Regions from separate parts of the Pantoea sp. SGAir0215 genome, predicted to be linked through region 2. Evidence: predicted binding sites of a transcription regulator. Region 2 holds the regulator's gene; the other holds the start of a gene.

Region 1 (7,091 bases), 1.2 Mb from region 2:
TCTGGATAAAGACATGATCAGTGCAAGTGTGCACCGCGCCGCAACATCGCTGTAAAAAAAACGCCCCGGCATGCTGTGGCAAGACCGGGGCGGATGCTGGCGGCGGGTGTTCAGACCGCAACCGGCGCTTTGATGGCGGGATGCGGATCGTAACCTTCAATCTCAAAATCGTCGAAGCGATAGTCAAACAGCGAGGCAGGCTTGCGTTTAATCACCAGCTTCGGTAACGCACGCGGTTCGCGCGTCAGTTGCAGGCGCGCCTGCTCCAGGTGGTTGCTGTAAAGGTGCGTATCGCCGCCGGTCCAGACAAAGTCACCGACCTCCAGATCGCACTGTTGCGCGACCATATGCACCAGCAGCGCATAGCTGGCGATGTTAAACGGCAGCCCCAGGAAAATGTCGCAGGAACGCTGGTAAAGCTGACAGGAGAGCCTGCCATCCGCGACGTAGAACTGGAAAAAGGCATGGCACGGAGCCAGCGCCATTTCATCCAGTTCGCCCACGTTCCACGCCGAGACAATGATGCGGCGGGAATCCGGATCGCGCTTGATCTGTTCAATCACTTTGGTGATCTGATCAATCTCTTCGCCACGGGCGGTGCCCCAGCTACGCCACTGTTTGCCGTATACCGGTCCCAGATTGCCCTGCTCATCTGCCCACTCATCCCAGATAGAGACATTGTTTTCTTTCAGGTAACCAATGTTGGTGTCCCCTTGCAGAAACCACAGCAGCTCATGAATGATGGAGCGAACATGGCACTTTTTAGTCGTGACCAGGGGAAAGCCATCCTGCAGATTAAAACGCATCTGGTGACCAAAAATTGAAAGCGTGCCTGTACCGGTACGGTCAGATTTTGGTGTGCCTTCGTTCAGCACGTAGCGCATTAAGTCCAGATACTGTTTCATTTTTCCTCGTGAAGTTGTTGCTGCGGACGTCGACGGTACGCCCAAATCATCATAATCACACCGGCGATGATCATCGGCAGAGACAGTATTTGTCCCATGCTCAGGCCGCCGGTGAGCAAACCCAGTTGCGCGTCGGGCTGACGGAAGAACTCAACAATAAAGCGGAAGCAACCGTAGCCGATCAGGAACAGGCCGGACACGCTGCCCATCGGGCGGGGTTTGCGAATAAACAGGTTCAGGATAATGAACAACACAATGCCTTCAAGGAACAGTTCATAGAGCTGTGAAGGATGGCGCGGCAGGACGCCATAGGTGTTCAGCAGTGCCTGATATTGTGGGTTGTTAGCCGCCAGCGCGATATCTTCGCTGCGTGAGCCGGGGAACAGCATGGCGAAACGGAAATTGGGATCGACGCGGCCCCACAGTTCACCATTGATAAAGTTGCCCAGACGACCGGCGCCGAGGCCGAACGGAATCAGAGGGGCAATAAAATCAGCAACCTGGAAGAAATGACGTTTGGTACGGCGCGCAAAAATCAGCATCACCAGGATGACGCCAATCAGACCGCCGTGGAACGACATGCCGCCATCCCAGACTTTGAACAGGTAAAGCGGATTTTCCAGGAACAGCGGCAGGTTATAAAACAGCACGTAACCGATACGTCCGCCCAGGAAAACCCCCAGGAAGCCGGCATACAACAGGTTTTCGACTTCCTCTTTTTTCCAGCCGCTGCCGGGTTTGTTCGCGCGGCGCACCGCCAGCCACATGGCGAACACAAATCCCACCAGATACATCAACCCGTACCAGTGAAGCGAAAGCGGTCCGATTGAGAAAATCACCGGATCAAACTGTGGAAATGCGATGTAGCCGTTATTCATCATTCACCGTTTTTTTTCTGCCCTGAAAGGGGACGTGATGCACATAAATTAAGGCTGTGCATCATAGCACAGCCAGTTTTTTGCGTAGTCGCAGAAATGTAACCTGGGTTAACGCCCGCCGCGGATCAGACCGCCCAAACCACGCTGTTCCATAAACGCCGACATCATCTGGCGTACCTCCGTCGCTGACGAGGCTTTAAGCGCCTGGGTGCTGAGCTTCTGCGTTTCTTCGTAATCCAGATGACGCAGCAGGTATTTAACACGCGAGACGTTTTTCCCGTTCATACTGAGGTGGTGATATCCCATTCCCACCAACAGCGCCACGCAGGTCGGATCGCCCGCCATTTCACCACACAAACACAATTCCAGATTCGCCAAATGGGCTTCAACAGAAATGGCCTGCAGTGCGCGCAACATGGCCGGATGGAGGGAATCGTACAGATTCGCCACGCGCGTATTGTTACGATCGACCGCCAGCAAATACTGGGTCAGATCGTTGGTGCCTACCGAGATAAAATCAACACGCGAGGCCAGATGCGGGATCATAAACAGCATCGAGGGCACTTCAATCATGATGCCGATGCGCGGCTTCGGAATCGCATAGCCGAGCATCTCTTCCACTTCTGCCCCGGCACGCTGAATCAGCCGTTTGGCCTCGTCGATCTCATCAATGTGGCTGATCATCGGCAGTAAGATGCTCAGGTTGCCTGAGGCGGCATTCGCACGCAGCATCGCGCGCACCTGCACCAGAAAAATTTCCGGTTGATCGAGCGTCAATCGGATTCCGCGCCAGCCCAGACACGGGTTCTCCTCGCTAATCGGCATGTAAGGCAGTTGTTTATCGGCCCCGATATCCAGCGTACGCAGCGTAACGGGCTTGTCGTGAAAGAGCTGTAACATGCCCTGATACTGTGCCACCTGCTCTTCTTCTGACGGGAATCCGCTTTGCAGCATAAACGGGATTTCCGTACGGTAAAGACCGATGCCGTCAACCCAACTGCCCTGCGTTTGCTCATGCTCCGGGCTCAGTCCCGCATTAAGCATCACCTGTATGCGCTGACCGCTTCTCAGTTCTGCCGGTCTGTCTACACCGCCTTCAGCCATCTTGCTGAGGGCATTTTCTTCATTGATTAACCGCTGGTACTCCTGCACGATCACCGGTTCAGGGTCGATCAGCAGTTCACCACGATAGCCATCGACAATCAGCAGGCGCTTATTGAGCTGGCCGGGCTGAATGTCTGCGCCCATCACCGTGGGGATCCCCATGGCGCGGGTCAGGATCGCGGCGTGCGAATTCGCGGCGCCGTCACGCACCACAATACCGGCCAGGCGATCATGCGGGATCTCGGCGAGCGTTGTCGCTGTCAGCTCATCGGCTACCAATACAAAGCGTTCGGGCCAGGCATTGACGCCCACCAGGGAATCATCAAGGTGGAACAGTAACCGCTGCCCAAGCACCCGCAGATCGCCCGCGCGCTCTTTCAGATAGCTATCCGTCAGGCTGGCAAACTGCGCGGCAAACTTTTCAATCACGGTTTTGACTGCCCACTCGGCCACGGATCCGCGTTCGATCTCATCGAAGAGATCTTTTTTCAGGCGGGCATCCGTTAACAGGTGCGAGTAGAGATCGAAGATTGCCGCGCTTTCTTTCTGCGCGCTGGCAGAAAAGCGTTTACTGAAGCGACGAAACTCACTGGCGGCTTCACTCATCGCCAGTGACAAGCGCTCACGTTCGCGCAGTGGATCCAGCGTGGAGGCCGCGGAGACCTGATCGAGCAGGGGTTGGGTTTCATCCACCCAGCCCGGCGCAACCGCCACACCCGGTGCGGCCGCGATGGCGCGAACACGGGCCTGGCGATACTGGCCAAACAGCTGGCTCAGCTGCGATTGTGACAGCAGGGCCGCTAGCTGGGTGGCGAGCGTAACCAGAAAAGACTCTTCGCTTTCGTCGAACTGGCGATGCTCGCGCTGCTGCACCACCAGCACACCCAGAAGCTGGCGGCGGCTGATGATGGGCACACCAAGGAAAGAGCGATAGCGTTCTTCCTTAACGGAGGGGATGTATTTAAAGCTCGGATGGCTCTGCGCATCAGCCAGGTTGATAGGCTCGGCCAGGCGACCGACCAGGCCCACAATCCCTTCATCAAACGCCAGTTTCACCGTCAGGCCACGCGGTTTTTTCAGACCGCGCGTCGCCATCAGGTAATAACAGCGATGATCGTGATCGGCCAGATAAACGGAACAGACTTCCGTTTCCATAGCCAGACAGATCTCATTAACCAGGATGTCGAGTGCTTCGTTCAGACGGGGCGCACTCGCCACCTTTTCAACAATTTCTCGCAACTGAGTGAGCATAAAGGGCGTGGCCTATCCTCTTTTACGTCGATGGGCAGGATGATTTCGCTGCACCGCACTCTCCTGCATGGACATGACAACGCCTGCAAACTCCTTCATCACCCGACGGTACACATCGCGTTTAAAAGAGACAACCTGACGTACCGGATACCAAAAGCTCACCCAGCGCCAGCCGTCGAATTCCGGCGTGCTACTGTGTTGCACATTAATATCTGCATCACTGCACATCAACTGCAGAAGAAACCACTTTTGTTTCTGACCAATACAAACCGGTTTTGTGTCCCAACGCACCAAACGTTTTGGCAATTTGTAGCGCAACCAGTTACGGGTAGATGCAAGTATTCGGACATCCTTTCTGTGTAACCCTACTTCTTCGAACAATTCGCGATACATCGCCTGTTCTGCGGTTTCACCGGGATTGATGCCTCCCTGAGGAAATTGCCAGGAGTGCTGTCCAAAGCGCCTGGCCCATAACACTTGTCCCTGCCTGTTACAAATTACGATACCAACATTCGGGCGGTAGCCATCATCATCGATCACTGGACTACCTCAAAAGCTAAATTTGAATGGTCTGATTGTTTCACACTCCTTACAGGCGGTAAACCACTGGATTCACGGGCAATGGGGACCGTAATCTCGGGATAACTCACAGAAGAATGCAAAGTTATAAACAAAGCACCGAGAAAATATCGATCTTATTCACGTTTTCTGTGGATAGCTTTGTGTAGAACACGGGAGTTAACTGAATAACCCGTTGGGAGGAATCTGAATACGCTTTACTGTCATTCTGAAATAGCTATTGAAATATAAGACTATTTCTCTGCTGAGGTTTGAATAAATTCGTCTGAGTGACATTGTATAATGTCCTGTCGCTGACAATTGGCTAAATATCCACCACCCGGCTTTTTATCCACAGATATCGGTTCAAGCTTGCAGCAAACCGGCTAATTTTTGCTAAAAAACAGCAAAGTCAAGGCTGTAAATCGAACCAGTAACCCGTCTGATGCCAGGTTATCCCATCTTTCTGTGGATAACTGGTCATAAGATCCTGTTCATTGTTGATAGCAAGTTGGGATAACCTGACCCGTCGTTAACAGCATGAAGCGGTGCATTCTTAAAAAAGCACTATGTTTCATGTTATTATGCGCACCTTACCCTGCTCATTCCTGTGGAAAACCTGACAGGCCGCAGGGCGCTTATTTTTTAACCACATCGGGTTACGCATATGATCACTCTTCCAGAGCCACCTGAAAACGAATCGGTACTGTTCGCGCGGGCGCAGGCACTGGCAGGTTTACCTTTACACTGTCTGGCAGAACAGGCCGGCATTCCAACGCCAGCCAATCTGAAGCGCGATAAAGGCTGGGTGGGCATGCTGCTGGAATGGCATTTGGGGGCCAGCGCAGGCAGTAAAGCCGAGCAGGATTTTGCGCATCTGGGCATTGAGTTGAAAACCATCCCTGTCGATCGTGAAGGCAAACCGCTGGAAACCACATTTGTCTGCGTTGCACCGCTGACCGGTAACAGCGGCGTGACATGGGAAAACAGTCATGTTCGCCATAAGCTGGCTCGCGTACTATGGATGCCGGTTGAGGGTGAGCGTGATATTCCCCCTGGCGAGCGCCGGGTAGGCGCACCCTTGCTGTGGAGCCCGACGGCACAAGAAGAAGACATGCTGCGTCAGGACTGGGAAGAACTTATGGATATGATTGTGCTGGGTCAGGTGGAACGTATTACTGCCCGTCATGGTGCCTGGCTGCAAATTCGTCCCAAAGCGGCTAACAGCCGGGCCCTGACCGAAGGGATCGGCGAACAGGGACAGCCCATTATGACGTTACCGCGCGGGTTTTATCTCAAGAAAAGCTTTACCGCCCCGCTGCTTGCCCGCCATTTTCTTCTCTGAATCCCCTTTCCCCAGGCCATGCACTATTTAAATGTGAGTTCGACAGATTAGGTGCGTATAATCTTCGTTTACTTTTCGTTTAGGATACGAGTGCAGGTATGTTCGAGTGGATTTCCGATCCTAACGCCTGGCTGGCGTTGGGCACCCTGACCATTCTGGAAGTGGTTCTGGGCATTGATAACATTATCTTTTTGTCATTAGTGGTGGCAAAACTGCCTAAACATCAGCAGGCCCGCGCACGGCGCATTGGTCTGATGGGCGCGATGCTGATGCGGCTGGGACTGCTGGCCTCGATTGCCTGGGTAGCAAAACTGACCAATCCCCTGTTTACCCTTATGGATCATCCGTTCTCCGCACGCGATCTTATTCTGCTGTTTGGTGGCTTATTTCTGCTCTGGAAATCCAGCATGGAAATCCATGAAACTATCGAAGGTGAGGAAACCGAACACAAATCCAATGTGCATTCGTTCCTGGGAGCGATTGTGCAGATTATGTTGCTCGACATTATTTTCAGCCTCGACTCGGTTATTACAGCCGTCGGCCTTTCAGACCATCTGTTTATTATGATGGCCGCCGTGGTGATTGCCGTCTTAATGATGATGTTTGCGGCACGCAGTATTGGCGAATTTGTTGACCGTCATCCGTCGGTCAAAATGCTGGCGCTTTCTTTCCTGATTTTGGTGGGTTTCACCCTCATTCTGGAGAGTTTCGGCGTGCATGTACCAAAAGGTTACATTTATTTTGCCATGTTCTTCTCGATGGCCGTTGAGTGCCTTAACCTGATGCGCAGTAAGAAAAAAGTCAGCTAGCGTTGTCAAGGGCGGCGGCCTGCCGCCCACCTATTTTCAGATTGATACGATTAACCCAATCGGTAAAAGGATTTATTACTACAATTTTTTTACAGTGGACGCGTTGCGAGGATAAGCACAATGAAAGGGCTGAGTAAGATTATATTGGCGGCCGTTGCCGCAGTGACATTAGGTGGTTGTAGTTCTGATTATGTGATGGCGACAAAAGACGGTCGCATGATTATGACGGAAGGCAAACCGA
Region 2 (7,091 bases):
AAAGAGGCCAAAATGCTGTTTGTGGTACTGGGGCTGATCGCGTTTGGCCTGGTACTGAGCATGAACCTGATGACGATTATGCTTTCTGTTGTCGGGCTGGCGCTTGCCTGGGTTTATCCTTTTATGAAGCGCTATACGCATTTGCCGCAGGTAGTCCTTGGCGCCGCATTTGGCTGGGCAATTCCCATGGCCTGGGCCGCGGTTAGTGAGTCCTTACCTCTGGTTTGCTGGCTGGTCTTTCTCGCCAACATTTGCTGGACGGTGGCCTACGATACGCAATATGCCATGGTGGATCGCGAGGACGACCTGAAGATTGGCGTGAAGTCCACAGCCATTCTGTTTGGCCAGTACGACAAATTGATTATCGGACTGCTGCAACTGGCGACGCTGGGGCTGATGGCGCTGGTAGGGACACGGCTGCATCTGAATGGGGCGTTTTACTGGACGCTGTTACTGGCGGGCGGTTTATTTGTTTATCAGCAAAAACTGATCGCAAAGCGCGCGCGTCAGGCCTGTTTCCAGGCGTTTCTGAATAACAATTATGTAGGGCTGGTGCTGTTTCTCGGCGTGTTAATGAATACTCCGCCGTTCTCAAACCTGTTATAGGGCAGGCACCGAACGTAGCGCCAGTGCGATGCACAGTGTGAGGTTCAGTAAGCAATAAAAAAGGCGACCAGTCAGGTCGCCTTTTTTGTCATGCCAGCACGTTAGCTGTGTGCAACGGCGCTCTCGATGGTCATACGGACATCGCTGGTGACCAGTTCTGCCAGAATGTGCCAGGTCGCCAGCGTCTGCGCCACATCCGCATCGCCACTGTCGCTGATATAGCCTTCATCGCGCAGGGTCAGTACCAGTGTAGAGAACACCGCTTTATCGAAAAACTCAGGCGCATTGATGCCATGCAGTACGCTCAGGCGCTGGGCCAGCGTGCGGCTCTCTTTTTCCAGCGTGCCGCGGTTGATGGTGGGCTTGGCGCTGAGAATCGAGAAGGTGATGGCGTAACGTTGCAGCGTTTCACGTACACCGGCAGCCAGCAACTGCAGCGTACGGTAACGTGCCGTGTTGAACGACAGCAGACCTGCCTCAACGGTAATCAGTCCCTGGCGCGCCAGCTCCTGGCATAAGTCAGCCAGCAGCTGCGGCAGCTGGTCGTTGCCCCAGCGCAGGAACAGCTCGCTCTTCAGCATGGGGTAAATCAGGCTGACCTGGCGCAGCAGTTCGGCTTCGCCCAGGTTACGGTGCTGCTGGATGATGGCCGCAATCAGAGAGGGCATCACCAGCATATGGTGGATGTTATTCCGGTAATAGGTCATCAGTACCGCCTGCTCGCGCGGCAGAATAATGATGTCGCCGATACTGTCCTTCTCACTCTCAAACTTGTTCATACTCAGCGCGTGATCCAGCAACGCTTCCGCAGACATGTCAGGCAAAGTGGCATCCGGCGAGTAGGGCACATTACGTAATAACTGGGTATAGCACTCCAGCTGCTCAATCAGCTGTTCACGGGTCAGTGAACGCTGGCGGGAAGCGAGCAGTGCCGTTACGCACAGGTTCATGGCGTTCGCGGCACCGGCTTCATTAATACGTACCATGATGGTGGCGGCGATATCATTGGCCGTTGGCGTTAACCAGCCCGGACGTTGCGCTTCAATGGGATCGATAGACTCACGCCATTCCGGTACGCGCTTGTTCAGATAGTTGATCAGCGGCAACGGCTCACCAAAGTTCACATAACCCTGGCCCAGGTTGCGCAGCTTACGCAGGCCGCGCACCATCTGCATAAAGCCTTCTTTCTCTTTTGCCGCACCGCGTAGCTCTTTAGCGTAGGTACCCACTTCCATTACATGTTCATAACCGATGTAAATGGGCACTAACGTGATAGGTCGCGTGCCGCCGCGCAGCATGGCCTGCAGCGTCATAGAGAGGGTGCCGGTTTTCGGATCCAGCAGTCGGCCGGTACGTGAGCGTCCACCTTCCACGAAATACTCGACGGAATAGCCGCGGGTAAAGAGCTCGCCAAGGTATTCACGGAACACGGTTGAATAGAGCTTGTTGCCTTTAAAGGTACGACGAATAAAGAAGGCACCCAGACGACGGAAAATCGGCCCGGCAGGCCAGAAGTTCAGGTTAATCCCTGCGGCAATATGTGGCGGAACCAGGCCCTGGTGATACAGCACATAAGACAGTAGCAGGTAGTCCATATGGCTGCGGTGGCAAGGCACATAAACAATTTCATGGCCGTCCTGCGCCAGCTGACGTACCCGCTCACCGCCGTTAACGTTGATCCCCTGATAGAGTCGGCTCCAGAGCCAGCCCATCACGCGGTCGGTGATACGAATCGCTTCGTAGGAAAAGTTGGCCGCAATTTCTTCCATCATTTCAATGGCGTTTTGCTGCGCTTTCTCATGGGAGATTTTCTTGCTACGCGCCTCGTCTTCCACAGCTTTTTCAATCGCCTTCGACTGCAACAGGCGATTGAATAAATCCTGGCGAGCCGGCAGGCGCGGTCCCACCGCAGCCAGGCGCTGACGGGCAAAATGGATGCGCGCTACGCGAGCCAGCTTCTGCGCAATCGACTTGTCGGTACCGTGTTCGGTCGCCATACGACGCAGGGAGACCGTGGGCGAAAAACGCACAAAACTGTCGCGGCCATGCCAGAGAACGGCAAAGAATTTTTGAATGCCGTTAAGGAGCCGCAAATGAGGCGGATGATCGTCGCCCTGGACTTCCCGACCCGGCGCACGGCCAAACATGACTGAAACCGGTAACATCTGAACATCAAGTTCAGGGTTGCTGCGGTGCAGATCAAGATATTCGTGGAAGATTTTGACCGATTCAAGGCTGGGCACAAAATAGGGGAACACACGCGGACCGTCATTAATAAAAACATGACGCGGCAACAGGGCGCCGTCTATCTCCAGCGGAATAAGCGGATCAGGCAGATCGTGCCGGATGCACTGCGCGCGTAAAGTCAGGAGATCGGCCTTTGAATCATAAGGCAGGACATACATAATAGGCCGGGTAGGATCCAGCCCATGTTCGGAGACGGGATCAGCCGGAATGGCCTTACTCTTTACCAGAAATGAAAGGGGTAAGTTCAGCAATTTATAAAAAATTTTACGCCAACCTGACATAGACAACATGAAGCCTCTTGTTAGCAAAGCGGCGCAAGCATATCAGAACGCGCAGCAAAAATCTGTGACAGCGACAATTGTGCGCTGCCCGGTATTGACGTCAATCCTTTGAAAAGAGTTCCTTTATCATGACAAATAATGTCACCGGCATTACCCGGATTGTGAAAGCGGCTGGCTACTCATGGCAAGGTCTTCGCGCCGCCTGGCAGCATGAAGCTGCCTTCCGCCAGGAAGCCGTAATTTCACTGGCGGCAATTATCCTGGCCTGCTGGCTGGATGTCGATACTATTTCGCGCATCCTGATGATTGGCGCGGTCATGCTGGTGATGATTGTTGAAGTTCTGAACAGCGCCATCGAAGCGGTGGTGGACCGCACAGGGCAGGAACGTCACCCTCTTGCCGGCCGTGCCAAAGATATGGGATCGGCCGCTGTTTTGCTGGCAATAGTACTGGCCCTGTTCGTTTGGGGAACGCTACTTTGGTCGCATTTGCGATAAGCATTCCATCTCCCGTCAAATTACTGATTTTGGCCTGACTTTTGGTTTCCATTTCACCAATACCTGTATATACTCACAGCGACTGTATAAACAACCAGGGGGCGGGATGAAAGCATTAACCAGCAGGCAGCAACAGGTCTACGACTTGATTCGCGACCACATTAATCAAACGGGCATGCCGCCTACGCGTGCAGAAATTGCTGCGCAACTGGGCTTCCGCTCACCTAACGCGGCAGAAGAGCATCTGAAAGCGCTGTCGCGTAAAGGCGTGATTGAAATCGTCTCTGGTGCGTCCCGCGGTATCCGTTTGTTAATGGAAGAAGAACCTTCAGATGGCCTGCCACTCATTGGGCGCGTTGCGGCGGGTGAGCCGTTGCTGGCCCAGGAACATATCGAAACCCACTACAAAGTGGATCCAGACATGTTCAAGCCCTCTGCCGATTTCCTGCTGCGCGTTAGCGGCATGTCAATGAAAGACATTGGCATCATGGATGGTGATTTGCTGGCCGTGCATAAAACGCAGGAAGTGCGTAATGGTCAGGTGGTGGTAGCGCGCATTGACGACGAAGTCACTGTGAAGCGCTGGAAAAAACAGGGATCAGTGGTGCATCTGTTACCTGAAAATACGGATTTTGAGCCTATCATTGTCGATACACGTGCGCAGTCGCTGACGGTTGAAGGTCTGGCGGTTGGCATCGTACGTAACGGTGAGTGGTTATAAATCCTCCTAAGGTTGGCTCTTTACGTCAACCTTGACGTTACCCAGTCTGCCCCTGTTTTGCCGCTGTGGGTTCATCTGTAACACCAGCGGCGCATTGCACGGACGTTACATGCGCTTCCTGACAGCTACCGATAAAAAACTGTGGCGGCTGGCGCTGCCCATGATCCTGTCAAATATCACCGTTCCTCTGCTCGGCTTAGTCGATACAGCCGTTATTGGCCATCTCGACAGCCCGGTTTATCTGGGCGGCGTTGCGGTCGGGACGACCGTTACCAGTTTCATCTTCATGCTGCTGCTTTTTCTGCGTATGAGCACGACAGGCCTGACGGCTCAGGCGTTTGGCGCGGGCGATAAAACGGCGCTGGCGCGCGCATTGGCACAGCCCCTGATCATTGCCTTACTGGCCGGCAGCCTGTTTATTGCCCTGCGTCATCCTGTTACGGCATTAGCAACCCGCTTTATCGGCGGAGAGGCCGCCGTGCTTGAGCAGGCTGCGCTGTTTATCCATATTCGCTGGCTCAGTGCGCCCGCCATGCTGGCTAACCTGGTGATTCTGGGCTGGCTGCTGGGCGTACAGTATGCCAGAGCGCCGGTCATCCTGCTGGTGGTGGGCAACGTTATCAATATTCTGCTGGACCTCTGGCTAGTGCTGGGGCTGCACTGGGGCGTAGCCGGGGCTGCAGCCGCGACGGCTATCGCGGAATATGCGACGTTGCTGGTCGGGGCACTTATGGTCTGGCGCGTGCTGGCGCTGCGTGGTATCACGCTGCACAGTCTGGTCCATAGCTGGCGTGGCGATATCCACCGCCTGCTGCGCCTGAATCGCGATATCCTGCTGCGTACCTTACTGTTACAGCTTTGCTTTGCCTCTCTGACCGTGCTGGGAACGCGTATCGGACCTGATGTGGTGGCGGTAAATGCCATCCTGCTGATGTTCATGACGTTTACCGCCTATGCGCTGGATGGCTTTGCTTACGCCGTCGAAGCCTTTGCTGGTGAGGCACACGGCGCAAAAGACGGCAGCAGGTTGCAACTGGTATGGATTGCTGCCTGCCGTCAGGCCCTGTCAGTCGCGCTGTTTTTCTCCCTGGTCTATGCTGTTTGTGGCTATCAGATCGTGGCTCTCCTGACATCGATTCCCGCACTTCAACAGGCGGCTGACCGCTTTCTGCCGTGGCAGGTTGTCATGCCGCTGGTTGGCGTCTGGTGCTATCTGCTGGATGGCATGTTTATTGGTGCGACCCGCGGAAGAGAAATGCGCAACAGTATGGCGATTGCCGCACTGGGCTATTTCCTGACGCTGTTAACCGTGCCTTTTATCGGTAATCACGGTCTATGGCTGGCGATAGCCGTTTTTCTGGCGCTTCGCGGCCTGTCACTTTGGCTGGTCTGGCGCAGGCACTGGCGCAATGGCACCTGGTTTAGCGCCTGAGCAACTTGCCTGAAATATGACGCAGGATACATAAAATTTTCATTTTTTCCGGCAAAACTGAAATTAGCTACTACAATTATCTTTGAATGGCGCTATTAAACAGCGCTTTATATCGTAATTTTGCCTGATGGCAAAATAAAGCGAAATCGAAGGATGACGTGGAGGTCTGCAATGAATAAAGACGAAGCGAGTGGTAACTGGAAACAGTTCAAAGGAAAAATGAAAGAGAAATGGGGCAAGCTGACCGATGATGACATGCAAGTCATTGAAGGTAAACGCGATCAGCTGGTCGGCAAAATTCAGGAACGTTACGGCTACGCGAAAGATCAGGCGGAGAAAGAAGTAACGGACTGGGAAGGTCACAACAAGGATTACCGCTGGTAATCACGTTATTCAGGGATGCTCCTACCCGGGCCGGTACGCTCATGCCGGCCAGACCGCACAAGGATGTGCAATTAACTTCGTTTACTGCGTTTCTTCCCGTCAGCCTGATGGTCATGATCACAATGTTCATGCTGTTCACAGGCTTCAACTTCCGCACAGTTTTCACATAACCCGTGCGCCTCTATCACGCTATGCCGTAGGACAAAGCTTGCCTCTTGCGCCAGCGATGCGATGATTTTTTCTGCGCCCTGCGCCTGCTTTTCCGTGACCACTGCACAGCGATCGCAGACCAGCATCACCGATGTATGGGCGGGTGCGTCGAAATGGTGACACATCACATAGCTGTTATTGGACTCGACGCGGTGGATAAAACCCTGCTCAAGAAGAAAATCCAGCGCACGGTAGACGGTAGGAGGCTTGGCCTGGGGCTCACTGACACGCAACTGATCAAGCAGGTCATAAGCACTGATCGATCCTGGCTGTCCGGCCATCAACCGCAGGACCTCTGCGCGCTGGGTCGTCAGGCGTACACCGCGCTGTAAACACAGTTTCTCAGCCTGGGTCATGATTTGCTCTGGCGTCATGGTTGACATGGAATTTCTCCGTTTGACAGGTGATGTTATCTTATCACATTAATGATACGTACGATGCACCTTGCCTGTCTGCACCTCCTCCCTTTATCCGTGCTTATCTGTTCCTTACGACTTTGCGCCCGTCTGCGATGCCAATATATGTCAGAATGTTTGTAAATATTTTTTCCTTTTGCTTTACATCTCACTGAGTTAAGAACTAATGTTTAAAAGTTCTTAATAAAGTGCTGGTCCCGGCCTCCTTCTGTTAACGCTTTTTGGACGGTAACCAGACATAACGGATCGAAAAATAATCAATCAATGGAATTGCGCCACTATTTACTCTGAATTCAC

Evidence for each region. Region 2 encodes LexA, which represses DNA repair genes until DNA is damaged. Its sites were predicted from a motif close to TNCTGTATGTACATACAGNA; they were not measured.
Region 1: a site for LexA is predicted at 5,113-5,132, ahead of mutH (DNA mismatch repair endonuclease MutH). Genes of this name have one in related genera too.

Annotation. Positions count from the first base shown of each region.
Region 1 is NZ_CP028031.1:4,124,331-4,131,421, forward strand. It holds gene thyA (thymidylate synthase) at 111-905, opposite strand; gene lgt (prolipoprotein diacylglyceryl transferase) at 902-1,783, opposite strand; gene ptsP (phosphoenolpyruvate--protein phosphotransferase) at 1,892-4,138, opposite strand; gene rppH (RNA pyrophosphohydrolase) at 4,151-4,678, opposite strand; gene mutH (DNA mismatch repair endonuclease MutH) at 5,364-6,041, shown strand; gene C1N64_RS19265 (TerC family protein) at 6,140-6,850, shown strand; gene C1N64_RS19270 (YgdI/YgdR family lipoprotein) at 6,971-7,091, shown strand, end outside.
Region 2 is NZ_CP028031.1:879,707-886,797, forward strand. It holds gene ubiA (4-hydroxybenzoate octaprenyltransferase) at 1-606, shown strand, start outside; gene plsB (glycerol-3-phosphate 1-O-acyltransferase PlsB) at 708-3,134, opposite strand; gene C1N64_RS04215 (diacylglycerol kinase) at 3,263-3,631, shown strand; gene lexA (transcriptional repressor LexA) at 3,738-4,352, shown strand; gene dinF (MATE family efflux transporter DinF) at 4,462-5,784, shown strand; gene C1N64_RS04230 (CsbD family protein) at 5,956-6,168, shown strand; gene zur (zinc uptake transcriptional repressor Zur) at 6,240-6,761, opposite strand.